DNA from 3 places in the Sphingopyxis sp. MWB1 genome. Region 1 is predicted to be linked to each of the others. Evidence: riboswitches for the same ligand, from Rfam matches in the RefSeq annotation. Region 1 holds a riboswitch; each other region holds the start of a gene.

Region 1 (9,768 bases):
CAACGCTACCGGAACGGCCGCGCTTGTTGCGCTGGCGGAAGCCAATAAGAAGGCCGGTCCTGCTGACCGCAGCATGGTGTTCCTTGCGGTGACAGCCGAGGAATCGGGACTGCTCGGATCGAAATATTATGCCGAAAATCCGGTGTTTCCGCTGTCCAAGACGGTCGGCGGAGTCAATATGGATGCGCTGTCGGGCGCCGGGGCGGCCAAGGATATTGTCGTGATCGGTCGCGGCAAATCGGAACTGGAAGCCTATCTGGAAAAGGCAGTAGCGATGGACAAGCGCGTGATCGTCGATGAGCCGTCGCCGGAGAAGGGATATTATTATCGCTCTGACCATTTCAGTCTCGCCAAGCTCGGTGTGCCGATGATCTATTTCGATGGCGGGCAGGATTTGCTGGAAGGCGGTGAAGCGGCCGGAAAGGCTTGGGCCGACGCTTATACGGAAAAACGCTATCATGCGCCCTCCGATGACATGTCGGCGATCACGAGCTGGGACGGAATGATGGCCGACCTGCGTCTCTATTATGCGGTGGGCCGGATGCTGGCGATGACGACCGCCTGGCCCAATTGGAACGAGGGCGATGAATTCCGCAAGGCCCGGGACGAAAGCCGCACGGCCGCCTGATCGCGCTGAGATTCGCAGCAAAAGCAAAAGCACCCGTCATGGCCTTCCATGACGGGTGCTTTTCTTTTGCGGCACCTTGCCCGGAAACCGGCTTTGACGCATGGCGCCGCTCGTCCATTATCCGGTCGAATCAACCCAAAAGGATCCTTTCATGACCCTGTCCATGCCCGCTGAATGGGCACCACATGAAGCGGTGTGGATTGGTTTTCCCCATATGGCCGAGGAATGGTCGGGACATTTGGAGGCCGCGCGACGCGATGTCGCAGCTTTCGCCAATGCGGTTCATGATGGAGGGCGCGGCGAAGAGGTGCTTCTGGTGGTCAATGACGCAGCGCAGGCGGATATCGCCGTAAAGCTGGTCCATCCCGGCGTGCGCATTCTGATCCAGCCACTGGGCGACATATGGCTACGTGATACCGGCCCGCTGATCGTCGGGAAGGGCGCGACGCGGCGCGCGCGCAATTTCCAGTTCAACTGGTGGGGTGAGAAATTTGTCATGCCCGGCGACAAGGAGGTCGGGGCCGCACTGGCGGATGAATCCGGCTTGCCTGTAGACGATGTGGATTGGGTGCTGGAAGGCGGCGCTATTGATGTCGATGGTGAAGGCCTTGGCGTGACCACCGAGGAATGTTTGCTCAATCCCAACCGCAACCCGACGCTGACGCGCGAGGATATAGAGGAAGGCTTGCGCCAATCGCTGGGAATCGAACGGCTGTTGTGGCTGGGGCACGGCTTGAGCGGCGATCATACCGACGGCCATGTCGATAATCTGGCTCGTTTCGTGGGTAAGGGGCGATTGGCCCTTCCCATCCCCGCAGACAAGCACGACCCCAATGCCGAGATTTACGCTGATGCACAGAAAAGAGCCAAAGCTTTTGGCGGAATCGAGATTGTCGACCTGCCATCTCCCGGCGCGGTTGAAATCGATGGGGAGCTGGTCGCAGCCAGCTATATGAACTTCTATATCGGCAACAGCGTGATTGTTGTCCCTACATATGGCGTGGCCAACGATGGGACGGCGGTGGACGCGCTTGGGACCTTTTTTCCCGATCGCAGGGCCATTGGCGTTCCGGCGCGCGGGATCATCGCAGGCGGCGGCAGCTTTCATTGTTCGAGCCAGCAACTCCCGGCCTAGCATCCCGGAGGGGCCGCCCTATATTCTCTCGCCCTCACTTCTTTTCGGAATCCGCCATGACCCGCACTATCACCGTCGCCGCGCTGCAACTCCCCCTTCCCGGCCCAACGGAACCCAATATCGAAAAGGTTGCCATATTGGTGGAGGCTGCTGCAGCCAAAGGGGCACAGATCATCCTGCCGCCCGAACTATTTGAAGGCCCCTATTTCTGTCAGGTTGAGCAAGAAGAATTATTCGCAAACGCGCAGCCGACGGCAGAACATCCGAGCGTCGTCGCGATGCAGGAATTGGCCGAAAAGCTGAAGGTAGCAATCCCCACGAGCTTTTTCGAAAAGGATGGGCCGCATTATTACAACACGCTCGCGATGATCGGTCCCGATGGCGAAATCATCGGAACCTATCGCAAAAGCCATATCCCCGACGGCCCGGGTTATGAAGAAAAATATTATTTCCGCCCAGGGAATACGGGCTTCAAAACCTGGGATGTGTTTGGCACCCGCATCGGTGTGGGGGTGTGTTGGGATCAATGGTATCCCGAATGCGCGCGGGCAATGGCGCTGATGGGCGCGGAACTGCTTTTCTATCCCACCGCCATCGGCAGCGAACCTTATGACGCCGACCTCGACACCAGCCGCATGTGGCGGCGCGCCATGCAGGGTCATGCGGTATCCAACTGTATGCCGGTGATTGCCGCCAACCGGATTGGCACGGAAGGCGATGCGAATTTTTACGGCCACAGCTTTATCAGCGACGAATGGGGCGATCTGACCCAGCAATTTGGCGCGGGCGAGACCGGCGTCTTGGTCGAAACGATCGATCTGGACCGCGCCGCCAGGCACCGGGCCGGCATGGGCTTTTTCCGCGACCGCCGCCCGCAGCTTTACGGACGGCTGGTCGAAGACATCTGAGCGGCGGCCGCGCCGTTATTCGTCGTAAAAGCGGCGGATGCTTTCGAGGTCGGTGCGGTCGAGCGGCTGGGTTAGCCAGAGGCCGCCCTGGGTATCGCGCGACCAGCGGATGATCGCCTTGCGCCGGATGGTGTCGGTGAGGATAAGCTCAACCTCCTTCGCGACGGGCAAATGTCCGTCGTGAACGAAACCTGCGCCATTTTGCGAAAGATTGATCAGCTCGATTTCGCTCGCCTGATTATCGACGACAAGCTTTGCCCGCTTGCGAACCGGCAGGCGCGGCTGGCGATAGCCGGTAGCGCGCTGTTCGGCGGCAAGCTGTTTCAGCGTTTCGGCGACATCGACTTCGGCGTCAAAGGCAACGCCGCAGCGTCCCTCCTTGGCCCAGACAACCTTGCCGCTGACCACCACCGTATCGGAAAGGGCGATGCTGAGATGTTCCCCAACGGTGATCGGGACATCAGCGGCAAGCATCAATCCGCGGTTCGACATGTTGCGCACTCGCCACAGACCGACATCGGCTTCGCGCGTGACCTTGGCGATACGCCAGACGGTACGATAGCGGTCGCCGCTGCGCCGTTCCTGCGCGGGCGGGATGGTTTCGGGACGATAAGGGTCTGCGTTGGGGGGGGACGCATCATTCATGGCATGATCCTCATGCAAGGCGGCAATGGAGCGCAGGGAAGGGATGATCGGCAAATGGCTGTGACAAAGCCCAACTCATTGCTTCACGTCCTTCCACGACGGTCCTGATCGGTCCGGCGGACAGGATTTTTCGCCGACCACACCGCCTTCCGGGGGGAAAGGATGCTGACCCACTATGATTAATTTTCTCATCCTGTCCAATATAACGGTGCTACAACGGTGACATTAAATGTTAAAATGGGCCTATTCGCATATCGTTAATGTCGCAATGCTTTTGCGCCCATATTCGGAATAAAAATGAAAAATCGTTCGGAAATTCAGCACCATGACCGCATGAAGAAAGTGCAGGCGGCCCAAGCGCGCAAGCTGGCGCGCAAGACGGTCGAGAAAGGGTTAATCATCGTCCATAGTGGAAATGGTAAAGGGAAAAGCTCTGCCGCTTTCGGCCTGGCAATCCGCGCAATGGGACATGGAATGAAGGTGGGCGTGGTGCAGTTCATCAAGGGCGCGATGACCACCGGCGAGAAGGCGATGTTCGATCAGTTTCCCGCGCTGGTCGAGTTCAAGCCGATGGGCGAGGGCTTCACCTGGGATACGCAGGACCGCGCCCGCGACATGGCGGTCGCGGCCGCTGCATGGGAAGAAGTGAAGCGCATGATCGCCGATCCCTCCTATGCCATGGTGATTGCCGATGAGCTTAATATCGTGCTGCGATATGATTATCTGCCGCTCGATGACGTGCTGGAAACCCTGGCCGCCAAGCCCGCCATGAAACATGTCGTCATCACCGGACGCCATGCACCGGAGGCACTGATCGACGCCGCCGATCTGGTGACGGAGATGCGACTGGTGAAGCATCCCTTTCGCGAACAAAATGTGAAGGCGCAGGCAGGAATCGAATTCTAGCCTGTCGCCCCTCGTTGCTGCCGAGTCCCCTTTTTCTTCCTCCTATTGCAACGCAGCAATTGACCGGATGGGGCGGTTCGATGTAACGCCCCGCCCGCGACAGGTTCCCCCATCGGGGGGATTAAAAGGGAACGGGAAAAACCCGGCTGCCCCTGCAACTGTATGCGGCGAGCCCCAGGCCAGACGCCATTGGACCCGAAAGGGACCGAGAAGGCGGCCCGGCGGCGCTGACCCGCAAGCCAGGAGACCTGCCCGTCGCCGTCGTCTTTCGCGCGGACAGGGTGTGCCGGGCGAACGGGGGTGAACCCGCATGACGACAGGTTTGGTCGCCCTAGGGCGGAGTGAATGAGGTGTGCCCATGACAGGCCGCAGCATCAGCTTCGCGCGTGGGCGCCTTTGTCGATAGGGTATCAAATGCTGCGTAATATCATCTGCAATTCCGTCTCGCTCGGCGCCCTTGCACTGAGCTTTCCTGTGTTGGCGCAGGACGGGAGCGCCATGTCCACCACCAGTTCGGTCGTTGCCGCGGCTACCGATTCGATCATCGTCACAGCGACGCGCACGCCGGTCGATGTTGACGAGATTCCCGCATCGATCGCGGTCCTCGACAAGGCCGCCATCGACCGGGCGCAGGATCTGGGGGTGACCGAATTGCTGCTGCGCACCCCCGGCGTCTCCTATTCACGCAACGGCGGCTATGGCACGGCGACCTCGCTGCGCATCCGCGGCGCCGAAGCAGAACATACGGTCGCGGTGATCGACGGGGTGAAGCTCAACGATCCCTCCTCGACCGCGGGCGGTTATAATTTCGCCAATCTGATGGTCGGCGATATCGACCGGATCGAAATATTGCGCGGGCCGCAGTCGATCCTGTGGGGCAGTCAGGCGATTGGCGGGGTCGTCAATATTGTCACCGCTTCGCCCGAAAAATCGCTGGAGGGCAGTTTCGACATTGAAGCCGGATCGCGCGAGACGGTCAGCGCCCGCGCCGCCATCGGCGGACGGACCGGGCCCCTCGCCTGGCGCGTCGGCGCGCAGCATTTCACCACCGAAGGCATTTCGGCGCTTCGTCCCGAATTCGGCGGCGGCGAACGCGATGGCTATCGCAACAGCAATGTGTCGGGGCGCGCCGAACTCGCGCTGACGGAGAATGTGAGCGTCGATCTGCGAGGCTATTATGCCAAGGGCCGCAATGAATTTGACGGCTTCATGGGCGACAGCGCCGACTATGGCATCAACCGCGAATTTGTGGGCTATGCGGGGTTGAATTTCGACCTGCTCTCGGGGCGTTTCCGCAATCGCATCGCTTATGCCTATACCGATACCAACCGCGACCATTTCAACCCTGACCGCGAACGCCAGCGCAGCTATGAGGCCGATGGCCGCAACAAGCGCTGGGAATATCAGGGTGTGTTCGACCTCGCCGATGCGGTGACCGCGACCTTTGGGCTGGAAAATGAGCGTTCGTCTTTCAAGAGCCGTTCGCCTTCGGCCTCGGCCGCGACGCCGCTTCCGCCCTTTTCGCGGGGCGAGGCGGAAATCACCAGCCTCTATGGCCAACTCAGCGTTCAGCCGCTGGACGGCCTGACGCTGACAGGCGGGGTGCGCCATGACGACCATGAACGCTATGGCGGCAAGGCGCTGTTCGCAGCGGGCGGCGCTTGGCAGCTGGGCACCGGCACGATCCTGCGCGCAAGCTACGGCGAGGGCTTCAAGGCGCCGTCGCTTTATCAGCTGTTCAGCGATTATGGGAATGTCACGCTGGACCCCGAAAGGGCGCATGGCTGGGAAGCGGGGGTAGAGCAGCGGCTGCTCGACGACCGCCTCTCGCTTGGCGCTTCCTGGTTTGACCGGACGACCACCAACCAGATCATCTACAATGGCTGTGCGCCCGGCAGCAGCGATCCGCTCTGCTTTGTACCCGGCGATCCGACGACGCCGCGCTGGGGCTATTATCTGAACCTTGCGCGCAGCGAAGCGCATGGGATCGAGGCGATCGCGGCGCTGAACATCGGCAGGCTATTGCTGGACGGCAATTATAGCTGGGTCGTGGCCGAGGACCGCTCCGCGGGCTCCGCGACGGAGGGCAATTGGCTGCCGCGCCGCCCGCGCCACAGCGCCAATGCTTCGGCCAGTTATGAACTGCCCTTTGGTCTGACCCTGGGCGCGGCGGTGCGCTGGTCGGGGAAGAGCTATGACAATGCCAGCAATGCCCGCAAGCTCGATGCCTATACACTGGTTGATCTGCGCGCTGAATATCGGTTGGCCGAGGAGGCTGAACTCTTCGCCCGGGTCGAGAATTTGTTCGACCAGGATTATATGACGACCTATCGCTACGGCACGCTCGGGCGGAGCATTTACGCCGGTATCCGGGGGCGCTTCTGATGAGGGCGCGGGCAAACGCCCCTCGCGCTGGCACCTTGTGGATAACGCTGTTCACCGGGGCGAGCACGGCGACGACGCTGCTGCTCGCCTGCGCGACGCCTTTTCCGTCGCTGGCGGCGCTGGCGGCTACGCATATGCGGTTTCGGGACGGCATGCTGCTGATGCTGCTGGCCTGGGCGGTGAGCCAGATTGTGGGCTTTGGCCTCCATGATTATCCGCGCGATTGGAGCACGCTGTGCTGGGGCGTCGGCCTTGGCACCGCTGCGCTCGCTTCGGCGGGCGGCGCCTATGCAGCGCTGCGTCATGTGCAGCTTCGCTCGATGGCGGCGCGATTGGCGGTGGCTTATGGCGCGGCTTTTGTCGCGTTCAAACTGGTCGTCGCGGCCTGGGCGCTGGTGCTGGGCGGGCTGGAGATCACGCTGGCGCCGGAATTGCTGCTGAAACAGGGATTGCGCAACGGGGCGATATTGATCGGCCTGTTCCTGCTTTACCGGACGCTCGTCGCGGCGGGGGTCCCGGCGCTTCCCCGCCCCTCCCCTTTGGTCATCAGGGCGGCGGCGGCTTGATATGCTGACGCCCGTCGAACCGGGACCGGCGGTGGTGGTGTGCAATAGCTGCCGCCACCGCCCGGACGCGCGCCACGACGATCAGGGGCAGAGCGGCGGGCAGCGCCTGTTCGACGCGCTATGCCGGGTCAAAGATGAGATGGCCGCGAGCGCGGAGGTCGCGATACAGCAGATGCCCTGCCTCTTTGCCTGCGGGGAGGCTTGCACCATTCATCTGCGCGCACCGGGGAAAATCGGCTATATTCTGGGGCGCTTCAACGGCGATGAGGAAGGCTCCGCGCGCGCGATTATGGACTATGCGGTCCATTATGCTGCAAGCGCGGAGGGGCGCGTTCCCTATGGGGACTGGCCCGAAGGCATCAAGGGGCATTTCATCGCGCGCGTGCCCCCACCGGGCTTTGTCGCCGAATGACCGCCTTTCCCACCCCGGCGGCCTTTGCAGCCGCACTTTCGGAACTGCCCGCGCCCGATGGGCATGCCCGCGCAGCGGCAGCCGCGCGGCAAGCAGAGCTTACCAAACCGCAGGGGTCGCTGGGGCGGTTGGAAGAAATCGCCCTGTTTTTCGCAGGATGGCGGGGCATTGCGCGCCCGCGCATCCATAAGGGTCGGGCGGCCATTTTCGCGGGCAATCACGGTGTGACGCGCCACGGCGTCAGCGCTTTCCCGCCTGCCGTTACCGCGCAGATGGTCGCCAACTTTGAGGCCGGGGGCGCGGCGATCAACGCGCTGGCCCGCGCCGCCGATCTCGAACTGAAAGTCGTTGCGCTCGACCTCGATCGTCCGACCGCCGATTTCAGCGAAGAAGCGGCGATGAGCGAAGCGGAGTGCCTCGCCGCCATCAATGCGGGCGCCGCAGTTGTCGAGCCAGACCTCGACCTCATCCTGTTGGGCGAAATGGGGATCGGCAACTCAACCGCCGCCGCTGCGCTGTGCGCCCGAAGCTTTGGCGGCGATGCCGCGCAGTGGGTTGGCCCCGGCACCGGCGTCGACACCGAAGGGCTAACGCGAAAAAGCGCCGTAATCGACCGCGCGCTGGCACTGCATGGGACCGCGCCACCCTCCCCCTTTGAAACATTGCGCCGTCTGGGTGGCCGCGAAATTGCGGCCATTGCCGGGGCGGCGTTGCGCGCGCGACAATTGAGAGTGCCCGTCATCCTCGACGGCTTCATCTGTTCCTCGGCGCTCGCCCCGCTCGCCGCCGCGCACGCTGCAATTACCCACCATTGTCTCGCGGGCCATTGTTCCGCCGAGCCGGGACACCGGCGCCTGCTCGACCATTTGCGACTGACACCACTGCTGACGCTCGATATGCGGCTGGGCGAAGGGAGCGGCGGCGCCGTGGCGGTGAATGTGATCCGTGCTGCGCTCGCAGCGCATGACGAAATGGCGACCTTTTCCGAGGCTGCCGTGGCATCCGGCCTGTGAAGCCCTTCGCGCTCCATTTGCTGCGGCACGGGGCGCCCGAAGTGCCGGGACTGATGCTCGGCCATAGCGATATGGCGCCGACCAGCGATGGCATTGCTGCTTGCGCCGCGCAGGTGGGCGATCTCCACTTTGAACGGATCTTGAGTTCCGACCTGGCCCGCTGCCGCCGCGCCGCCGAGCATATCGGGGCGGCGCATCATGTGGAGGCCATCATCGACCCGCGCTGGCGCGAGATGAACTTCGGCGCATGGGACGGACAGTCCGCAACCGCTCTGGACCCCGCCTTGCTTGAACGATTTTGGGCCGACCCCGATGACAGCCCGCCGCCGGAGGGTGAAAGCTGGTCGGCGCTTGTCGGGCGCGTCTCGGCGGCGCTGGCGGAACTGGCAGAGCAAGCCCCCGTGCCAACGCTGGTCGTCACCCACGCCGGCGCCATTCGCGCGGCGTTGCATCAGCTTTGCGGCTTCCCGCTGAAAAGCCTCTGGTCCTTTTCCCTGCCCTATGGCGCGCTCATCTCGCTGACTATCTGGCCCGACGGCGATCGGACAGATACGCAGATCGAAAGACTGCAGCCATGAAAGGGCTGATCGTCGCGATCCAGTTTCTGACCCGGTTGCCCACGCCGCACTTGTCGGTCTCGGGCGAAGAGTTTGCCGCATCCATGCGCTGGTTTCCCGCCGTCGGCCTGATCGTCGGGTCTCTGGTGGCCTGCGGCGGCTGGGCGGGCGCGCGGATCGACCCATGGACGGGGGCGCTGGTCGCGCTGCTGCTGTGGGTGGGCATCACCGGGGCCTTGCACCTTGACGGACTGGGGGACGTCGCCGATGCCGCCGGGGCAGCGCATAAATGGGCGGGTGACGCCGCGCGGCTGCGTGCCGTTCTCGAGGACCCGCATATGGGGAGCTTTGGCGTTTGCACACTCATCCTGCAGCTATGCGCCAAGCTGATCTTGCTCCACAGCCTGATCGCGCTCGGTACTTCTCATGCCTATGTCGCCATCGCCCTGTCCGCGTTTGGCGCGCGCATCGGGCCGTTGGTCTGGTCGCGCTGGTTGCCCGACCTACACGAAGGGCTGGCTTCGAAATTTCGCAATGTGGTCCGCCCCATTGACCTGATCCTGTGGGGGCTGCTTCTGATCGTCGCCGCGACGGCCTCCCCGGGGTTGATGCT
Region 2 (9,768 bases), 1.9 Mb from region 1:
GCACCCCCGACGATATCGCATCGGCGGTCGCCTATCTGGCCAGCCCCGAAGCAGGGTCGATAACCGGCACCGCGCTTCTCGTCGACAATGGCGCAAATGCATGACCCGCTGGGCGGGGGGGGGGGCGTAGCTCGGCGCGGACACCGCCATCATGGTGGTGTGCGAATTTGCTGCCCTGCCCCCGTTCATCAGTCTCGCGGCAATCCGCCCACCGCCCTAGCGGCCGCCACATTGGCCCTTGCTGTCCTCGCTCTTCTCGCTAGCTGGCACACCATCCGCTAGCCCTTGCTCCGGCGCCGAAATTCGGGAACCGGCAGGCCGCCTATTCCCCAATTGTCGAGTTCGACCTCGTCGATCACCACCATGGTCGCGGCGGGGTCCTTGCCCAGCACCTCTTGTAGCAGCCGGGTGGTGCCCGCTATCAGTTCAGCCTTTTCGGCGCGCGATGGGCCTCTGCCTTCGGGACCGCCTTCGCGCGTCACTTGAATCAGGATATAGGGCATGGATCAGGCCTCCCGCGCATGCGCGTCATAGGTGAAAATCTTGGCGGCGATGCGCCAGCCGGGGGCCCCGCCCACATCGCGAACAAGGGTCAGAAAATCGAGATAGTCGCGGCCCATCATGGCCATGCGCGCCGTGACCCGCGCCATGCGCTCCCCGCCAAAGCCGATCTCCAGCACCGCGCCATTATTTTTCTCGCCGCGCATGGCCGGCGGCTCGCGCTGGTCGATCCGCGCCATATAGGCCTCAAGATCGAGCGTGAAATCATCGCCCGCACCTGCCGACACATAGGTGAGGCTGGGGTGAAAAAGAGGGCGCAGCGCAGCGCTGTCGGCGCGGTAGAGCCCGTCGAAATAGGCGGTCATCAGCTGCTGCACCGCTTCGAAATCGGCACGGCTCAAGGACGCAGCCCTTCGCCCTGCATCGCCGCGCGAACCGCCGGGCGCTCGGCAATGCGCTGATGATGCGCGGCCAGATGCGGCCAGGGATCAAGCGTCATGCCGGTAAAGCCCGTCCAATTGGCGACAACGAACAAATAGGCGTCGGCGACGGTGAAATGCTCCCCGACGACATAGTCCCGCCCATCGGCGAGCCATGCTTCGACATGCGCGAGCTTTTGCGCGACCTCGGCACGGGCCGCCTGCTGGTCGGCTTCGTTCGCGCCGGGCCGGAACAGCGGCTTGAAGGCGCGATGTAGCTCGGACGAGGTAAAGATGAGCTGCTCGACCATGCGCGCCCGCTCGCGGCTGGCGAGCGGCGCGAGCACGCCTGCTCCGGCCTGATCGGCAAGATAGAGGAGAATGGCCGGTCCTTCGGTCAATATCTCCCCGTCTGCAAGGGCCAGCGCGGGAACATAGCCCTTGGGATTGATGGCGCGATAATCCGCGCCGCTGGCCGTGGCGCCCTTCACCGTATCGACCGCCTCCAGCGTGAAATCGGCGGCCATTTCCAAAAGCGCGATATGGCTGGCCAGCGAACAGGCCCCCGCCTTGTAAAACAGCTTCATGACGCATCATCCTTTCGTGCAATTCAGGCTGTGCGCGGCGATGCCGGACATAGTTACCTTTGACAACATGATAACCATTGGTTACTTGAAGAAATGCGTTACTCCACAGAAACCAGGTAACCCGCATCATGCCGCTCAAAATGCGCCGCAATCAGGTCCCTCGCCCGCCCGAACCCTGTATGTTGACCGAATGTATGGCGGTCATCGCCGGGGCCTGGGCGCCCAATGTCATCTGGTCGCTGCGCGCCGGGCCGCGCCGCTTCAGCGAGTTGCGCGTCGATATACCGCCCATATCGGCCAAAGTGCTGTCCGCCCGCCTGTCCGAACTGGAGGCCAAGGGCGTGCTGCTGCGCCATGTCCGGCGCACCTCGCCCCCGTCCACCGAATATGAGCTGACGCCGCTCGGCTTCGAACTCATCCCGGCGCTCGATGCCATTGTTGCGGTTGGCCACCGGCTGAAAGCACTTCAGAAAAGCGGGCCACCCAAAGCCGCGCACACCTCCTAAAGCAAGATATAAAGAAATCTTTATATCTTGATTGACAGGCGCGATGGCATGTCTATGCTTCACCCTGTCGAGGTTCTTCGCGCGCCCTTTCGGCATGCAAAGCTAAGACGGGAAGCCGGTGCGCCTTTCGGGGCAAGGCCGGCGCTGCCCCCGCAACTGTAAGCGGTGAGCGGCGGTCATCATGTGTCACTGGTTCGGCAAGGAACCGGGAAGGCCCGACCGTATGCTTTGACCCGCGAGCCAGGAGACCTGCCTCGTCAGATACGTCCTCCGGCGGGGTGTCCGGTCAGGCCGCAAGCATGGCTGCGTCCGACCTTGCCGTCTGGGCGCGGGGCCCTGTGCCTGCTCGCCTGCCGAACCCTTGCCTTCATGCAAGGTGCCAGAAAATGACTGTCAGCGTTGCCACTCTTGGCTTTCCCCGCATCGGCCTTCGCCGTGAACTGAAATTCGCGCTCGAAAGCTATTGGGCGGGCAAATCGTCCCGCGCCGATCTCGACAATGCCGCCGCCGGGCTGCGCCTTGCGCATTGGGCGCGGCAAAAGGCGCTGGGTGCCGATATTCTGCCTTCCAATGATTTCTCGCTCTACGACCATGTGCTCGACACCAGCGCGCTGATCGGCGCGATTCCCGCGCGCTATGGCTGGGACGGCGATCGGGTCGATATCGACACCTATTTCGCGATGGCGCGCGGCGCGCCGGGGGATGGGGACCGCACAGGCTGCGGCCATGCCCATGACAGAACCGCGCAGGAAATGACCAAATGGTTCGACACCAACTATCATTATATGGTCCCCGAACTCACCGCCGGACAGCGTTTCCGCATCGCCTCGACCAAGATTTTCGACGAATTTGAGGAGGCAAAGGCGCTGGGCTATGCCACCCGCCCGGTGCTGCTCGGCCCCGTCTCCTATCTGATGCTGGCGAAGGGCAAGGCGGTCGAACCGCTGGCGCTGCTTCCCGCTTTGCTCGACATTTATGGGGAAATATTGGCGCGGCTGGCGAAAGCGGGGGCCGAATGGGTCCAGATCGACGAGCCCTGTCTCGTTCTCGATTTGACAAGCGAACAGCGCAACGCCTTTGAACGCGCCTATGCCCGCCTCGCAACCTCCGGGCCAAAGCTCATGCTCACCACCTATTTTGGCGGGCTTGGCGACAATCTTGGTCTGGTCGCGGGACTTCCCGTCCACGGCCTCCACCTTGATCTTGTCCGCGCGCCCGAACAACTCGAACCCGTGCTTGAAAAGTTGCGACCGCATGTGCTTCTTTCGCTTGGCGTCATCGACGGTCGCAATATCTGGCGCGCCAACCTGCCTGCGCTTTACTGGCGATTGAAGGAGCATGCCGCAAAGCGCGACCTGATCCTTGCCCCCTCCTGCTCGCTGCTTCATGTGCCCGCCGACCTCGCGCTTGAAACCGGGCTTGATCCGGAAATCGCGCAATGGCTCGCTTTTGCCGCGCAGAAAATCGAGGAGCTGGCTGCTCTCGCCATGGCGCTCAACGAAGGCGAGGATGCGAGCTTCTCCGCTTTTTCCGCCTCACGCATCGCCGCCGTCGCCCGTCAGACCTCGACGCGCATCCACAATCCGGATGTGGCAGCCCGGCTGGCGACGCTTGGCGAAAGCGACACAAGCCGCGCTTCCCCCTTCGCCGAACGCCGCAAATTGCAACAAAGGCGGCTGCGCCTTCCCGCCTATCCGACGACGACCATCGGCTCCTTCCCCCAGACGGCCGAGGTGCGAAAGGCGCGCGCCGCGCACCGGCGGGGCGAAATGGACGATGCCGCCTATGCCCAATATCTGCGCGTCGAAACCCGCGCCGCAGTGAAATGGCAGGAGGAAATCGGCCTCGACGTCCTGGTTCACGGCGAATTTGAACGCAATGACATGGTGCAATATTTCGGCGAGCAGCTTTCGGGCTTTGCTTTCACGCGGGCGGGCTGGGTGCAAAGCTATGGCTCGCGCTGCGTCCGACCGCCGATCCTTTATGGCGATGTATCGCGCCCCGCGCCGATGACCGTCGACTGGTGGCGCTATGCCCAGGATCAGACCGACAAGCCGGTAAAGGCCATGCTCACCGGCCCCGTCACCATCCTCAACTGGTCCTTTGTCCGCGACGATCAGCCGCGCGCGGTCAGCTGCCGCCAGATTGCCCTTGCGATCCGCGACGAGGTGCAGGATCTGGAAGCCGCGGGCGCCGCGATCATTCAGATTGATGAAGCCGCGTTGCGCGAAGGCCTGCCGCTGCGCCGTAGCGAATGGCAGGCTTATCTGGACTGGGCGGTCGAAAGCTTTCGCCTCACCTCGTCGGGCGTACGCGATGATGCGCAGATCCACACCCATATGTGCTATTCGGAGTTTAACGACATCATCCGCGCCATCGGTGCCATGGACGCCGATGTCATCTCGATCGAAACCGCGCGTTCGCAGATGGAATTGCTCGACGCCTTCGCCAGCTATTCCTATCCGAACGAGGTCGGCCCCGGCGTCTATGACATTCACAGTCCGCGCATTCCCGCGACGGATGAGATGATGCAGCTTTTGTCGCTGGCGGGGAAACATGTCCCAGCCGAGCAAATTTGGGTGAACCCCGATTGCGGGCTCAAGACGCGCAAATGGGAAGAAGTGCGCCCGGCGCTTGTCGCCATGGTCGCCGCCGCCCATGCGATGCGGGTGAAGGGCGCCTATGATGCCCGCCGCTGACACAGCGCCGACGAGCGCGCCCGCCGTCCGCGTCACCGCCATGCCCGCCAATGCCAATGTCTATGGCGATATATTTGGCGGCTGGCTGATGGCGCAGATGGACCTTGCCGCATCCTCGGTCGCCTCGCTTCACGCGCGCGGGCGCGCCGTGACCATTTCGGTGGAGGGCATGTCCTTCCACCGTCCGGTCTTCGTCGGCGATGAAGTCTCCGTCTATGCCCGGCTGGTCAAGGTGGGCCGCACCTCGATGCATGTCGCGGTCGAAGCCTGGGCGCGCGATCGCCATGCCAGCGACGAACATCGCGTGACCGAAGCGCGCTTCATCTTCGTCGCAGTCGGCCCCGACCGTAGGCCAAGGCCGGTGCCGCCACTCGCGGAAGAGGCGGCGCCTGCAAAGTTCTCCCCATAACGAAAGCATCGCCCTAACGGCATGTGTCCCCGCGTAGGCGGGGACCCTTCTCCGTCAGGCGCTCCTCAGCATCTGCCGCAGCGCCCCGACCAGTCGTTCCATATCGGCGGCGCGGGTAAAGAGCGCGGGCGTCACGCGGACACAGGCGCCGCGCGCGGGGCCGCTGCGATGCACGGTGAAAATGCCATGCGCATCGAGCAGCTGTTTCGCGAGCGCGACATTCTCCGCCACGCTTGTTCGGCCGGCAAAGCGAAAGGAAGTGATCCCGCCATAAAGGCGCGGGTCCGCCGGGGTCAGAATCTCAATTCCCGGCGTGTCCCGCATCTCCTCGGCCCACAAGTCCCGCAAATGGCGCAGCCGCGCGGCGCGGGGCGCATCACCTATGCGGTCCTGAAAGGCAAAGGCCGCGGGCACGCTCAGCTGCGCGGCATAATCGACCGTTCCGGTATGAACACGCGACCGCGCCCTATCCCCATGCGGCGGCGCATTGGCGATATCGGGGTCAATAAGGTCCAGCCGATCCTTGCGGATATAGACCGCCCCCACCCCCAGCGGCGCGCCAATCCACTTATGAAGGTTCAATCCGACGAAATCGGCGCCGAGGTCGGGAAGCGCGAAATCAAGCTGCCCCCAGCTATGCGCCGCATCGACAATGGCATCGACGCCGCGCGCCCGCGCCATGGCGACAATCTCGCGCACCGGCACCACCAGCCCGGTGCGATGGCTCAAATGGGTGAGCAGGATCAGCCGCACCGCCGGATTGTCATCCAGCGCCTTGGCATAGGTGTCGATCAATCCTTGATGCGTCGCGGGTTCGGGCAGCGCGATGCGGACAATCTCCACCCCGCGCCGCGCCTGCAAGCCCTCGAAACACGCCTGCATCGAATCATAGTCCAGATCGGCATAGAGCACCGCATCGCCGGGACGCAGCCGGTTATAACCGCCGATCAGCGCCTTCAGCGCCTCGGTCGCATTGCGGGTGATGGCAATTTCATCCTCACCCACCCCCAGCCGCGCCGCGAGTAGCCTGTGCACCGCAATCAGATCGGGGATCATATCGCGCCGCGCGTAAAAGCTGGTCGCGCTGTTCACCCGCCGCACCATTTGTTCATAATGATCAAGCACGGGGCGCGCCATCATCCCCCAATTGCCATTTTCAAGCTGGATGACATTAGGGACGACATCATATTGGTCGGCGACCGCGCCCCAATAGGCTTCGTCATCCGCCCGCGCCGGGCCCGGCGGCAGCGGCGGGGCAGCCATTGCCCCGCCCGCCACCGGAACCGCTGCGGCCCCCGCGATCATTGCCCTTCGGCTGAACCGCATCGCCCTACCCCTTAAAAGCTCACCCCGAGGCGGACATAATATTGGCCGCCGTCGGTGTCATAGGGGGCATGGCGCGAATAGATCAGCCCGCGCACCGCCTGATTGGTGGCTTCATCGGGGTAGGCGTCGAAGATATTCTCCGCGCCCGCGCGCAAGGTCATATGCTCGTTGAGCTTCAGGCTGGCCGACAGGTCGAACAGCATCATCGAGCCAAAGCGCTGGAAAATCTCGCCCGTCGCATTGCCGCTCACATCGGTCCACGCGCCATAATAGCGCCCGCGCGCCTGAATGCCGAAACCGCCGATGCTATAGCCCAGCGAGGCCGTGGCATTATGCTTGGGCAGCCGGTCCTCGAACAATATGCGCTGGGTTTCATTGGCGATGGCGTCGGTCAGGCCGCTCGTCACCTTGGTCTCATTATAATTATAGGCTAGGCTGATGTCGGCGCGCCCGGCGCCAAGGTTACGGGCATAGGCGATCACCGCGTCGATACCCCGGGTGCGCGTGTCAAAATCATTGGTGAAGAAATTGACCGCGGTGAAACGCTGCGGATTGGGGAAATCATCGGGCACGGTGAAAGTGCGCGACTGGCCGAAACGGTCGCGCAGCTTGATCTGATAGAGATCGACGCTGCCCGTCAGCCCGAAATCCGACTGAAAGGTCAACCCGGCGGTCAGCGTGCGCGACTTTTCGGGCTTCAGCGGCGCGGCCCCCAGGGCTATGGCAATGGGGTCGTTGGGCGACAGCCGCCCCCGGTTGAAAATCTGCATCGTCGTGGTGTCGAGCCCCTGGCTCGTATTCACCGCATTAAGCTGCCCCGGTGTCGGCGCGCGAAAGCCGGTCGAATAGGTCGAGCGGAGCGCGACGCCGCGCACCGGCTCCAGCCGCGCCGACAGCTTGTAGTTGAACGTATCGCCAAAGGCGGAGAAATCCTCATAGCGGCCCGCCGCGCCCAAAGTGAGCATCTCGGCGGGGCGCGCTTCGACATCGACATAGCCCGCATAGCTTGTCTGCGACCAGCTACCGGCATTCAGCGGGCTGAACCCCGGAAAGCCATTGCTGTTCGGCGCCAGCCCCGAAGCCGCAGCCGGCCCGATGGCATAGGAGGCCGGATCGCCGGGGAAGATGGCATAGCTTTCCTTGCGCCGTTCCGCACCAAAGGCGATGTTTGCGGGATCGACCAGCCCCAACGGCAGGCGATAGACGAAATCGGCGTTGAAATTCAGCTCGCTCTGGCGCAGCCGGCCAAGGTAAAAGCTCGTCGGGCTATCGGGACCGAGCGAGGCGTTGAGCGATTCCTTCATATTATAATCGATGCGGTTGCGCCCGGTCGATGCGCTGAGGTCATAGGTCAGCCGCGCGCCCAACTCGCCGCGCATCCCGCCCGCAAGCTGAAAATCGTCAAATTCGCTGCCAAAGCGCGGGGTGAAACCGGCGGGGTAGATTTCGGCAAAGTTGAAATCGGGAAAGGCCGGGCTGGAGCCATAGACATTGGCCGTAAAGCTGGGGTTGCGCCAGTTGAAGTCGGTTACCCCTTCGCCTTCGGACCAGGTGCCGAAGCCATAAAGCGTCGCGCCATCGACAATCTCATAATCGGCGTTGAAAGCCGCACGCACCGAGCGCAGATCGGGCTGGCCCCAGCGCTGCACCGGGTTGGGTACATCAAAATGCGGATTGGCTTCCTGAAAGACGATGGCGTCGGGGCGCTGGCGCGTGCGCGAGGTTGCGTCCGATTTGGAAAATTCACCGCTGATGACCAGCGAGCCGCGCTCACCCAGCAGGGTGCCGCCCTGCGCGCCGGTGCGATAGGCCGTGCCGTCGCCTTCATAATATTGGGAAAATTGGCCATAGGCCTCCATCCCCGGCTGATCGTCGAGAATGATGTTGATCACCCCGGCAATCGCATCCGACCCATATTGAGCCGACGCACCGTCGCGCAGCACTTCGATGCGCTTGATCGCCAGATTGGGAATGGAGGCCAGATCCGCCGCCTGCGCCCCGCGCGTGCCGAGCAGCGCCGAGCGGTGATAACGCTTGCCATTGACGAGGACGAGCGTCTGGTCGGGCGACAGGCCGCGCAGCGTCGCGGGGCGGACAAAGGCCAGCCCGTCATTCGCGGGCAGGCGCTGCACATTGAAAGAGGGCAAAAGCTGCGCCAGCGTGTCCGACAGATCGTCCGAGACACTATTGTCGATCGCCCCCGACGACAGCACGTCGATCGGCGCCAGCGTGTCGAACTGGGTGCGCCCGGCATCGCGCGTTCCGGTGACGATGATCAGGTTGCCGTCCCGGTCGGCATCGGCTTCGGCGGCGGCCTCCATGCTGGCGTCGAGCGAAGCAGCATCGGCGGCAAAGGCGAAAGAGGGCGCAGCGAAGGGCAGCGCGAAAAGCGCGCCGGCGGTCAGGCGTTTCATAAATGCTCCTTGGGACGTTGCGACGGATTATCTTTTCTCGTTCCGCCGCCGCCCTAGGAGCCTCGCATGACATATACGTGTCAATTCACGCGATTTACGTTACAAATACATGTCAGTCCTGGTTCGGGAAAATGGCCGTCCGCACATAATCGACCGAGCGCGCGCCATCGGCCAGCCGCGCTGCACCCAGCAGGCGGTTCCAGTAACGCTCCCCGCCATCGGCGAGCCGCCATTGGTGGAGCCGCCGGGTGAAAAGCTGAAGATCATATTCGGCGCTGATCCCGATGGCGCCATGCACGCCATGCGCGATGGCCGCGACCTTTGCCGCCGCGCGGCTCGTAACCGATTTGGCGGTCGCGGCGGCAGGCAGGGGCGGTGGACAGCCCGCCGCACAGCCAAGTTCGGATGCGATCCGCGCCGCCACTGCTTCCTCGGCCATCACCGCCATCTGCTGCTGCAGCGCCTGTTGCCGCCCGATGGCTTTGCCGAACTGCACCCGCTCGCCGGCATAGGCGGCGGTCATCGCGGTCAGATGGTTCGCCGCTCCCGCAATCAGCGCCGCGCGCAGCACCGCCGCCCGCGCGCGCAGCCCGCCCTGCGGCGACGGTGCCACGGGCTCGCCGGGCGTGAAGGAAAAGCGCACCGCGACATCGCCCGCCACGCCCGTCGCCTCCCCTCCGCTGGCGAGGGCAAGGTGCAGGCCGTCCCCCGCCTCGACCAGCAGATGCGCGGCGCCCTGTGCCTGCGGCACGATCAGCGCCGCACCCTTCCCGGCGACGGCAAGCGCGATGGGGCCTTGGGGCGGCTCGACCGGCTCGGGCGCGATAGCGAGCAGCATCCGGGCAATCATCGTCTCCCCGACCGGCAGCGGCACGGCATGGCGGCCCAGCGCCATCCATAGCGGCTG
Region 3 (9,768 bases), on a different contig from region 1:
GGATCAGCGGCGCCGAAAAACCAAGGTCGGCGAGGCTGCGGTTGGCGACTGACCCCAAGGTCCAGTTGACAAGGTCCGACAGCGAAAAGGGATTGGGCGCAAAATTGAGGATCAGCGCCATCAGCGCGCCCGACAGGCTGGAGAGGCCAACCCCGATCAGGATCAGCGTCGCCATGCCCTGCGTGCGCACGGCGGCGGAGGCGAGCAGCGCGGTCGCCAGCATCGCCGCCGTCACCGCGCCAATGGGCAGCGCCCAGGGCCAGGCAGCGGCCAGCCCGAAATAAAGCGTCACCGTCGCGCCCAGCGTGGCGGCAGCGGACACGCCGAGCACACCGGGTTCGGCGAGCGGATTGCGGGTCAGCGCCTGCAGCGCCGCGCCGCACATGCCGAGCGCGCCGCCGACGAGCGCCGCGGCCAGTACGCGGGGCAGGCGGATCTCGAACAGGATCATCGCCGCCGCGGGGTCGCGCCCGCGCGCCCAGTCGATGGGCAGTGACGGCGACAGCCCCGACGGCCCCGCCATCAGCGCGATCAGCGCCATGGCGATCAGCAGGGCGGTCAGCGCGGCGTTGACCCGGCTCATATCGCGCCGCCCTTCATCGCCGCTTGCGCCGCCGCCAGCCTGGCCACCGCATCGCCGGCCAGCCAATTGCCGCAGGCGAGCCAGCCCCCCGGCACCTCCACATCGGGAACCCCCGCCGTCACCCGGCCCAGCACCGGATGCCGCGAGGATGTCCAGCGATCCTGGGCATAGCGCGAGCTGTCGAAAAAGGCGCGAAACACCATATCTGGCGGACGCCGCACCAGTTCCTCCAGCGGGATCGAACCCCAGCCGGGGCGCTGGCGATAGGGGGTGAAGCCCGCGCTCTCGATCACTTCTGCCACCAGCGATCCCGGTCCGGTTGTGACATCGCCGGGGGTCAGATAGAGCGCGTGGGGGCGCGGCGCCTGCCTGTCGTTCCGCTTGGCTGCCGCCGCCTCGGCCGCCGCGAGATTGGCATCGAAACGCGCAACGAGGGCATGCGCGCGCGGCTCCGCCCCCAGCTCGCGCCCGACGCGCAGCATATCGGCGCGCACCCCGGCCATATCCCCGGCATAGCCAAGCTGGACGACCTGGATGCCGAGCTTCTCCAATTGCCCCGCCAACCGCCCATCGCCGCCATAGGATCGCACGACCATATCGGGCTGCAGCGCGATAATATCCTCCAGCGCGGGACGCAGGCGCGCGATGCCCTGCGCGCGCGGCGCTGAAAAGCTGACGTCGCTGTCGGCCTCATGCGATATCGCCGCGATGCGCGCACGGGGCAGCAGGCCGATCGCCATCTGGTCGGCGCAATAATCAATGCTGACGACGCGCGGCTTATCGCCCTCTTGCCGGTCGGCGAGTGCGGCGGCGGGCTGGCAGGCGGGGAGCAGCGCCATGGGGCCGAGCATGGCAAGCGCGCGCAAGCGGCGCTTCAGGTTCGCGAACCGTCTGGCGGCTCGGTCGGGGGCAGGGCGGCCCCGGATAATCGCATCTGCCATTCATCCTCCACGCGGTCGGCCTTGCCGTCGCGCGAGTTTCCCCGCCCATTCCCGGTGCACCCCGCCCGAGAACAGATAACGGCGACAAGGGGCAGGTTTCCTGGCTCGCCGGGTCGCTGATCTATGCCGCCTTCCCGGACCGCTGGCCCAGTGGCTTTTCGGCATCGCTCTCGCCGGCGACAGTTGCGGGGGCAGCGCCGGACTCGAACCGGACTTCCCTTTATCCCCGTTGCCGGGGACCCTTTGTCACAGCGCGGCGCTAGCAAAAGCGTGGCGGAGCGGCAATTGGCAAACTTGTAATTGCTGCGCCCAGCCGCGACATAGGGAAAAGCATAAGGAGCCGGAATGAAACTGGGGTTCGACAATAGTTTTCACCGCGAGATGGCGGGCTTTTACACCCCGGCGGAGGCCGCGCCCGCCAGCGCGCCTGCCCTCCTCGCTTTCAACGATCTGCTCGCCGCGCGGCTTGGGATCGACCGGGCGGGGGCGGATGACGCCGCGCTCGCGCGCCTTTTCGCCGGGCAGGACATGCCTGACGACGCCGCCCCCATTGCGCTCGCTTATGCCGGGCATCAGTTCGGCCATTTCACCCCGCAGCTTGGCGATGGCCGCGCGCTTTTGCTCGGCGAAATCATCGCCCCGGACGGCGCGCGTTTCGACGTTCAACTGAAAGGATCGGGACCGACGCCCTTCTCGCGCAATGGCGATGGCAAGGCCGCGATCGGCCCGGTGCTGCGCGAATATCTGGTGTCAGAGGCGATGGCGGCGCTTGGCGTGCCGACAACCCGCGCGCTCGCTGCCGTCGCAACGGGGGATCGGGTGCAGCGCGAGCGCGGCCACCCCGGCGCGATCCTCACCCGCATCGCCAGCAGCCATATTCGCGTCGGCAGCTTCCAGTTTTTCGCTGCTCATTTTGGCGCCGGGCATGTCGAACGTCTCTCCCGCTACAGCATCGCGCGCCATTTCCCCGAACTGGCGGACAGCGCCAATCCGCATCTGGCGCTGCTCGACTGGGTCATCGGCCTGCAATGCGCGCTTGTGGCCAGCTGGCTGGGGCTGGGCTTTGTCCATGGGGTGATGAACACCGACAATGTCGCGATCAGCGGCGAAACCATCGACTATGGCCCCTGCGCTTTTGTCGACCATTTCGCCGTGAACCGTGTCTTCAGTTCGATCGACGCGCAGGGCCGCTATGCCTATGGCCGCCAGCCGCAAATCCTGCACTGGAACATGGCGCGCTTTGCCGAGGCGTTGCTGCCCGCCATCCACGCCGTCGATCCCGCCGATGTCGAAGGCGCGAAAGCCCTGGTCGAGGCCATTCCCGACCGCTTCCGCGCCGGCTGGCACGAACAGATGCGCGCCAAGCTGGGGCTTTCGGCGGAAGAGAACGGCGACGCCGCGCTGATTGACGCGCTGTTCGCCGCATTGGAAGCGCCCGTCGGGGATGGGGGCGGGGAAGGGGAGGGCACCGACTTCACCCTCTTCTTTCGCGCGCTCGCCGCCGATCTGCGCGGCGATCCCGGGCCCTTGGCCGCCCTGTCGCCCGGCGAAGCGCTCACTCGCTGGCATGGCGAGTGGCGCGCGCGGCTCGCCCGCGAAAGCGGCGATGAAGCGGCCCGCGCGGCGGCGATGGACCGGGTCAATCCGCTCTACATTCCGCGCAATCATCAGGTGGAGGCCGCGCTTGCTGCGGCGGAGGCGGGGGACATGGCGCCCTGGGTCGCGCTGCTCGACGTGGTGCGTCACCCATATGAAGCGCGCGCGCCATGGGCCGATTATGCGCTTCCACCGCCGCGCGATGCCGCGCCCTATCGGACCTTTTGCGGGACCTGAAATGCAGTGAAGCTGTTGAAAAGACAGGCCGCCGCGGCAAGGAGATGGCGACATGGATCAACGATTGCACGAGGATGGAGAAAATCGGGTTGCGCCGTCGCCGCTGGCGGGCCAAAAGTGCGCGATCCGGCTGACCATCAATGCAATATTCTGAAAAACCATGTGAAGTAACCAAGCCTCTTTCCGGGGAACGGGCGTGGCTGCTTTTGTCGGCCTCGCTGCTTGGCCTGATGGCAAGCGCCCCGCTCGCCGCTCAAGAAGCGCCGCCGCCGCCTGCCGCCGAAAAATCCCCGCCAGCCGACGCCGCCACCGACGAAGATGAGGATGCCGCCGCTGATGCAGCGGCGGAGGAGCGCGAGGAGCGCCGCGCCGAAGCGCGCGAAAGCAAGGAAATTGCCAGCCCGACGCCTCCGCCGCCCGACGCGATCCTGCCGACGGTCGAACCAATCATCGACGATGATGAATTTCGCAAGGCCATCCCGCCGATCCGTGCCGAGGATGACGCCGAACTCGACCGCCCGCTCGAATCGCTCGCCGATTTCGAGAAGCGCTTCGCTGAACAGGAGCCGGGCGATGCTGGGAACAAGGGAGACACCACCCAACGTGCCGCCGCCGATTCGGATGGAGACGGGGATGAGAGCGACCCCGCCGCCGATGATCGTGATGCCGCCGCGCTTCCCGCGCTGGCCGATGGGGATGCGGTCGAATCCATTGGTGATTCGCCGATCACCGATCCCGAACTGCTCGCGCCGCTGCCACCGATCGAAAGCTTCGATGTCGAACCGGTCGAATTTGCCGAAGCCGATCAGGAGGATCGCAACCGCGAAGTCGCCTATAGCATAGAAGTCACGGGGCTGGAGGAGGCCGACCAGAGCAGCGAGCTCAACATGGCCGGTACCTTCCGCGAGCTGTCGGCGCTGCATGACGGCGATGGCAAGGCCGAAAATGGCGCGATGCTGCGTGCGCGGCTGACTGCTGATGGCGAATTGCTGCAGCGCATCCTGGCGTCCGAAGGCTATTATGACGCCGAAGTCGCGACCCGCATCGAGCGCGGCGACCGCCAGCAAGCCGAGGCGCCGCAAACCCAGCCGATCCGGGCCGTCCTCACGGTTACGCCGGGGGTGCGCTATAATTTCTCGTCCATCGAGATTCAGGCCGACCCCACGGTTCCGCCCGATCTCATAGCCGATAATTTCCCGCTTCGCGTCGGCGAGCCGATCGTCGCGCAGCGGGTACAGGGGGCTGAAGCCGCCGTGGCGCTCAAGCTGCCAGAAGAAGGCTATCCCTTCGCGGTCGTCGGCCAGCGCGATATTCTGCTCGACGGCGTCACGGGCGACGGCGCCTATACGCTTCCCGTCGACATTGGCCCGCGTGCGCGCTTCGGCGGGGTGGAGACGAAGGGCGACCTTGCCTTTGATGCCGATCATGTCGCGGTGCTCGCCCGGTTCAAGCGCGGCGATCTTTACGACAGCCGACTGGTCGACGATCTGCGGCAGGCGCTGGTCGCAACGGGACTATTCTCGACCGTCGCCGCCGAGCCTCAGCGCACGGGCGAAAGCGCGGGCGACGATACCGAATATGTGACGATGATGGTGACGCAGCAGGCCGGACCACCGCGCACGCTCGCCGCCAGCGCGGGCTATGGCACGGGGCAGGGACTGCGCGTCGAAGGAAGCTGGACCCACCGCAATTTCTTCCCCCCCGAAGGGGCGCTGATCCTGCGCGGGGTTGCGGGCACACAGGAACAGGGCATTGGCGTGACGATGCGCCGCTCCAACGCCGCGCGCCGCGACCGTACCTTCGAGCTGGTCGCTGAAGCCACGCGCAGCGATTATGATGCGTTCAATGCCATAACCGGCCGGGTCGGCGCGCGGGTCAGCTATGAATCGACGCCCATCTGGCAGAAAAAGCTCACCTACGCTTATGGCATCGACCTGATCGCCACGCGCGAGGATGATTATGATTTCCAGCGCGGACTGCGCCGCCGCGATTTCTACACGATCCTGGGGCTGACGGGCCAGTTGGGGCTCGACCGCAGCGACAGCCTGCTCAACCCCACGCGCGGCTTCCGTCTGACCACGTTAATTCAGCCCGAAGGCTCGCTCGCGGGCGATTTTTCGCCCTATGGCCGGTTGCTTTTCGATGCCAGCGGTTATCAACCGATCACCGATTCCATCGTCATCGCCGGCCGGCTGCGTATTGGCAGCATATTGGGCGCGGATCGCCAGAAAATCGCCCCCTCGCGGCGCTTTTACGCGGGCGGCGGCGGTTCGGTGCGCGGCTTTGGCTATCAGCAATTGGGGCCAAAGGATCCGAACCACGACCCCATTGGCGGGCGCAGCGTCAACGAAGCCGCGCTGGAGGCGCGCTACCGCTTTGGCAATTTCGGCGTCGTCGGCTTCGTCGATGCCGGGCAGGTGTATCGCGGCCCGACCCCGACGCTGGAAGATATGCGCTTCGGCATTGGCATAGGCGGACGCTTCTATACCAATTTCGGTCCCATGCGGCTTGATATTGCGACCCCCATCGACCGCAAGCCGGGTGAATCGCGGGTCAGCGTCTATGTCTCCATTGGCCAGGCTTTCTGATGAGCGAGACGCCGATCAGCCCGGCAACCGCGCCCGAGGAAGCGGAGGTTCCCGCCGCCGCAACTGGCAGCCAGGATAGCGGCAATGGCACGGGGCGCAGCTGGCCGCGCCGTCTGGTCCGCGGCACGCTGATCGGGCTTGCTTGGCTTGTGACCTTGCTCGCCATCTTTCTCATCGGCCTCAACAGCGATGCCGGGCGGCGCTTTGTTATCACCCAGATTGAAAAGCATGAATTTGAAAATGGGATGAAGATCGGCATCGGCCGGCTCGACGGGTCGCTCTATGGCGCGATGCGGGTGCGCGATTTCACCCTGTCGGACCCCAGGGGCGTTTTTCTTCGCTCGCCCGAAGTGCGGATCGACTGGCGCCCCTTCGCCTATCTGCTCGATAGTCATCTCGACATACGTTCGGCAACGGCAGAGCGAATGACGCTGCGGCGCCTGCCCGAATTCAAGGAGGTGCCGGACAGCGACGAGCCCTTGCTCCCCGACCTTGATATCGACATTGGCCTCTTGCGGATCGACCGGCTGATTATCGGCGAAGCGGTCACCGGCCAGCGGCAGGATATGCGCATCGCCGGGAAAGTCGCCATTGCTGACCGCCGCGCACAGGTGACGGCGGATGCTGAAAGCATCGGTGCGGGCACTCCGGGCGGCGGGGCCGGAAAGGGCGACAAGGCCAAATTGCTGCTCGACGCGGTGCCTGACAAGAACCGGCTTGCGATGACGCTCGACCTTCACGCGCCGCAAGGCGGGGTGATCGCCGCGCTGGTCGGGGTGAAACAGCCGATGACCCTTCGCCTCGACGGCAAGGGCGATTGGGCCAAATGGGACGGCCGGCTGACCGGCGATCTCGGCACCGCCTCGCTCGCGCGGCTCGACGTGTCGGCGCGCGACGGACTGTTTGCGGTAAAGGGCACCACCCGCGCCGCGCCCTTTCTGTCGGGGATGCTGGCCTCGCTCTTCGCCGGGGAAACGGCGGTGGATCTCAAGGGTCGCCTCGCCGAACGCAAGGGGCAGCTTGACGGGCGCCTCGCTTCGGATGCCATGCGGGTGGGGATCAGCGGCGGCGTCGATCTGGCGCGCAATCATTATGATGATCTGCAACTTGCCATCAATATTTTGCGGCCCAGCGCGCTGGCGCCCGATATCCGCGGCGAGGGGCTGCGCGCCACCGCCCGGCTCGACGGCGAATTTGCTCAGCCGTTCGTCGATTATCGCGCCAATGCCCGGCGTTTCGCCTTCAACGATCTCAGCGTCGATGCGCTTCAGCTTGCGGGTCGGGCAAAGGTCGATCCCGACCAGATATTAATCCCGGTCAGCGGGCGCGCCGCGCGGCTGCACGGGCTCGATGTCGTCGCGGGCGGCACCATTGCCCCGGTGCAGATGGACGGCGAATTCGCTTATAAAAACGGCCGGTTGCTCAGCGACAATCTGCGCCTGCGCTCGCCGCGCATCAATGCCAGGGCGATCGTCGTCGCCGACCTCAATCGCGGTTTCTACACCGGCGCGCTCGATGGCCATGTCAATGATTATCATGTCGAAAGCGTCGGCATTTTCGCGGTTGAAACCGATATCGACCTGCAAACCGCACCCGGCGGCTTTGAACTTGCGGGCAATGTGCGCGCCCGCTCGACCCGACTGTTCAACTCGGGGGTGCAGGATTTTCTTGGCGGCCATGCGGTGGGCACCGCCGCCATCCGCTATGGCACCGATGGGGTGCTGCGCTTCAACCAGCTTCGCCTGACCGCGCCGCGCCTGCGCGTGACGGGTGGCGAGGGGACCTATGCGCTCGACGGCCAGCTCCGCCTCAGCGCGCGGGGCCATTCGAGCGATTATGGCCCGCTTGGCCTGCGCGTCGAAGGCACGCTCGCTCAGCCGCGCGCGATCGTCACGGCTGAAAAACCGGGGCTGGGCATCGGCCTTGCCAAGCTGGTCGCGCGGGTCAACAGCGCCCCGGGCGGCTATCTGCTCGATGCAAAGGGCGACACCGATTATGGGCCGCTGACCGCCGATGTGTTCCTGCATATGGCGACTGGACCGATGAAGATCGACGTGCGCCGCGCCGATTTGGCGGGCATCGGCTTCACCGGCCAGTTGGTGCAGACCAGGGCGGGACCGTTTGAGGGGCGGCTCGACGCCATGGGGGAGGGGCTGGGCGGGCTCATCCGGCTCAGTGCCGATGGCGCGCATCAGGCCGCCGCCATCAATGCCCGTGCCAATGGGCTGAGGCTGCCGGGGGCGGCAGGTCTGTCGATGGAATCGGCGATTATCGACGCCGATGTCATTTTGTATGACACCCCCCATATCGTCGCTGATGTCCAGATCGCCGGGACGCGCCTTTATGACTATGATATTGCGGTCGCGCGGGCCAAGATTGATTATCGCGGCGGCACCGGCAAGGCGCAGGCGCTGGTGGAGGGCGAAAGCGGTGTCGCCTTCCGCATCGCCGCCAATGCCGACCTTACCCCCGATCTCTGGCGCGCTTCGGTGCGGGGCCGCGCGGGCGGCATTAATTTCCGCACGGACAATCCCGCGCGCATCATTCCGCATCGCGACGATTATGAATTGCTGCCGACGACGATCAATCTTGGGCGGCGCAGCAGTGCGCGGGTCGCGGGCCGCTTCGGCGACGGCATTTTTCTGCAAAGCCGTCTCGACCAGGTGAATATGGCGATCCTCAACGCCCTCTATCCCGACATGGGGCTGGGCGGGCGCGCCAGCGGCAGCATCGACTTTGCTCAGGCGAACAGCAATGCCTTCCCCCGCGCCGACGCGCGGCTCAGCATTCGCAATTTTACCCGCACCACCGCCGCCTCGATCAGCGAACCGGTGGACGTCAATCTCGCGGGAAAACTACTCCCCGATGGCGGTGAAATGCGCGCGGTCATGCGCCAGCGCGGCACGGTCGTCGGACGGCTTCAGGCCTCGCTCCGCCCCATTGGTCCAGCGGCCGGCTCGTGGATGGAACGGCTTCAGGCCGCGCCGCTCGGCGGCGGCTTCCGCTTCAACGGCCCCGCCGACACGCTCTACAGCTTCTTCGGACCCGCCGATCAACAGGTCAGCGGCCCCGTCGCGGTCGCCGCCGATTTCAGCTGCCGTCTTTCCGACCCCTGCCTCAACGGCGTCGTGCGCGGGCGGAACATGGTCTATGAAAATCAGACCTATGGCACCCGCCTGACCGAGATGACCGTGAACGGAAGCTTCACCGGCAACCGCCTTGTCATCGAGCAGGCAAAGGCCAAGGCGGGCGATGGCAGCATCGACGCCAGCGGCTATGTCAGCCTCTCGTCCGCCGACGGCTATCCGATGAATATTGCCGCGAAGCTCGACAATGCCCAGCTTGCGCGTAGCGACAATATGGGCGGAAGCGCCACCGGCGATCTGCGTCTGCAAAAAGTGGCGGGGCAGACCGCGATCCTTTCGGGCAATCTGCGCGTGCCAGAGGCGCGCTACCGCGTTGTGCGCGAAGGGGCGGCGAGCGTCCCGATACTCAGCGGCGTGCGGCGCAAGCCCGCGACGGGGCGGCGGCGGATCAGCGGCGATGGGCTGGCGGCCGTCGGCGGTAGCCTGTTCGACCTCATCCGCCTCAACATCAAATTGCGCGCACCCGATCAAATCTATGTCTCCGGCATGGGGCTCGAATCCGAATGGCAGGCCGATGTCACCCTTAGCGGCACTACGCTGGCGCCACGGGTGAATGGAGAGGTTGAGCTGGTGCGCGGCACGCTCGGCTTTGCGGGCCGATCCTTCACGCTGGAGGAAGGGCGGGTCACCTTCCCGACGGGCGATGCCTATGATCCCGGAATACGTCTTGTCGCCTC

What was found. Region 1 has a riboswitch for cobalamin ahead of JV18_RS0103410 (TonB-dependent receptor plug domain-containing protein). Riboswitches for the same ligand answer to the same signal wherever they lie in the genome.
Region 2: linked by a shared signal. The riboswitch ahead of metE (5-methyltetrahydropteroyltriglutamate--homocysteine S-methyltransferase) and the one ahead of JV18_RS0103410 (TonB-dependent receptor plug domain-containing protein) in region 1 are both predicted to bind cobalamin.
Region 3: linked by a shared signal. The riboswitch ahead of JV18_RS0100445 (ABC transporter substrate-binding protein) and the one ahead of JV18_RS0103410 (TonB-dependent receptor plug domain-containing protein) in region 1 are both predicted to bind cobalamin.

Annotation. Positions count from the first base shown of each region.
Region 1 is NZ_JQFJ01000002.1:526,445-536,212, forward strand. Features, by position in the region: gene JV18_RS0103385 (M28 family metallopeptidase) at 1-628, shown strand, start outside; gene JV18_RS0103390 (agmatine deiminase family protein) at 780-1,763, shown strand; gene aguB (N-carbamoylputrescine amidase) at 1,820-2,671, shown strand; gene JV18_RS14560 (PilZ domain-containing protein) at 2,687-3,316, opposite strand; gene cobO (cob(I)yrinic acid a,c-diamide adenosyltransferase) at 3,614-4,222, shown strand; cobalamin riboswitch at 4,307-4,492, shown strand; gene JV18_RS0103410 (TonB-dependent receptor plug domain-containing protein) at 4,637-6,607, shown strand; gene JV18_RS14565 (hypothetical protein) at 6,607-7,173, shown strand; gene JV18_RS0103420 (DUF1636 domain-containing protein) at 7,175-7,585, shown strand; gene cobT (nicotinate-nucleotide--dimethylbenzimidazole phosphoribosyltransferase) at 7,582-8,598, shown strand; gene JV18_RS0103430 (histidine phosphatase family protein) at 8,595-9,176, shown strand; gene JV18_RS0103435 (adenosylcobinamide-GDP ribazoletransferase) at 9,173-9,768, shown strand, end outside.
Region 2 is NZ_JQFJ01000002.1:2,419,599-2,429,366, reverse strand. Features, by position in the region: gene JV18_RS0112135 (SDR family NAD(P)-dependent oxidoreductase) at 1-104, shown strand, start outside; gene JV18_RS0112130 (tautomerase family protein) at 279-503, opposite strand; gene JV18_RS0112125 (nuclear transport factor 2 family protein) at 507-902, opposite strand; gene gstA (glutathione transferase GstA) at 899-1,507, opposite strand; gene JV18_RS0112115 (winged helix-turn-helix transcriptional regulator) at 1,636-2,013, shown strand; cobalamin riboswitch at 2,067-2,284, shown strand; gene metE (5-methyltetrahydropteroyltriglutamate--homocysteine S-methyltransferase) at 2,400-4,712, shown strand; gene JV18_RS0112105 (acyl-CoA thioesterase) at 4,696-5,121, shown strand; gene JV18_RS0112100 (aminotransferase class V-fold PLP-dependent enzyme) at 5,176-6,447, opposite strand; gene JV18_RS0112095 (TonB-dependent receptor plug domain-containing protein) at 6,459-8,861, opposite strand; gene JV18_RS0112090 (acyl-CoA dehydrogenase family protein) at 8,974-9,768, opposite strand, start outside.
Region 3 is NZ_JQFJ01000001.1:101,689-111,456, forward strand. Features, by position in the region: gene JV18_RS0100440 (FecCD family ABC transporter permease) at 1-583, opposite strand, end outside; gene JV18_RS0100445 (ABC transporter substrate-binding protein) at 580-1,524, opposite strand; cobalamin riboswitch at 1,598-1,783, opposite strand; gene JV18_RS0100450 (protein adenylyltransferase SelO) at 1,870-3,357, shown strand; gene JV18_RS0100455 (autotransporter assembly complex protein TamA) at 3,588-5,945, shown strand; gene JV18_RS0100460 (translocation/assembly module TamB domain-containing protein) at 5,945-9,768, shown strand, end outside.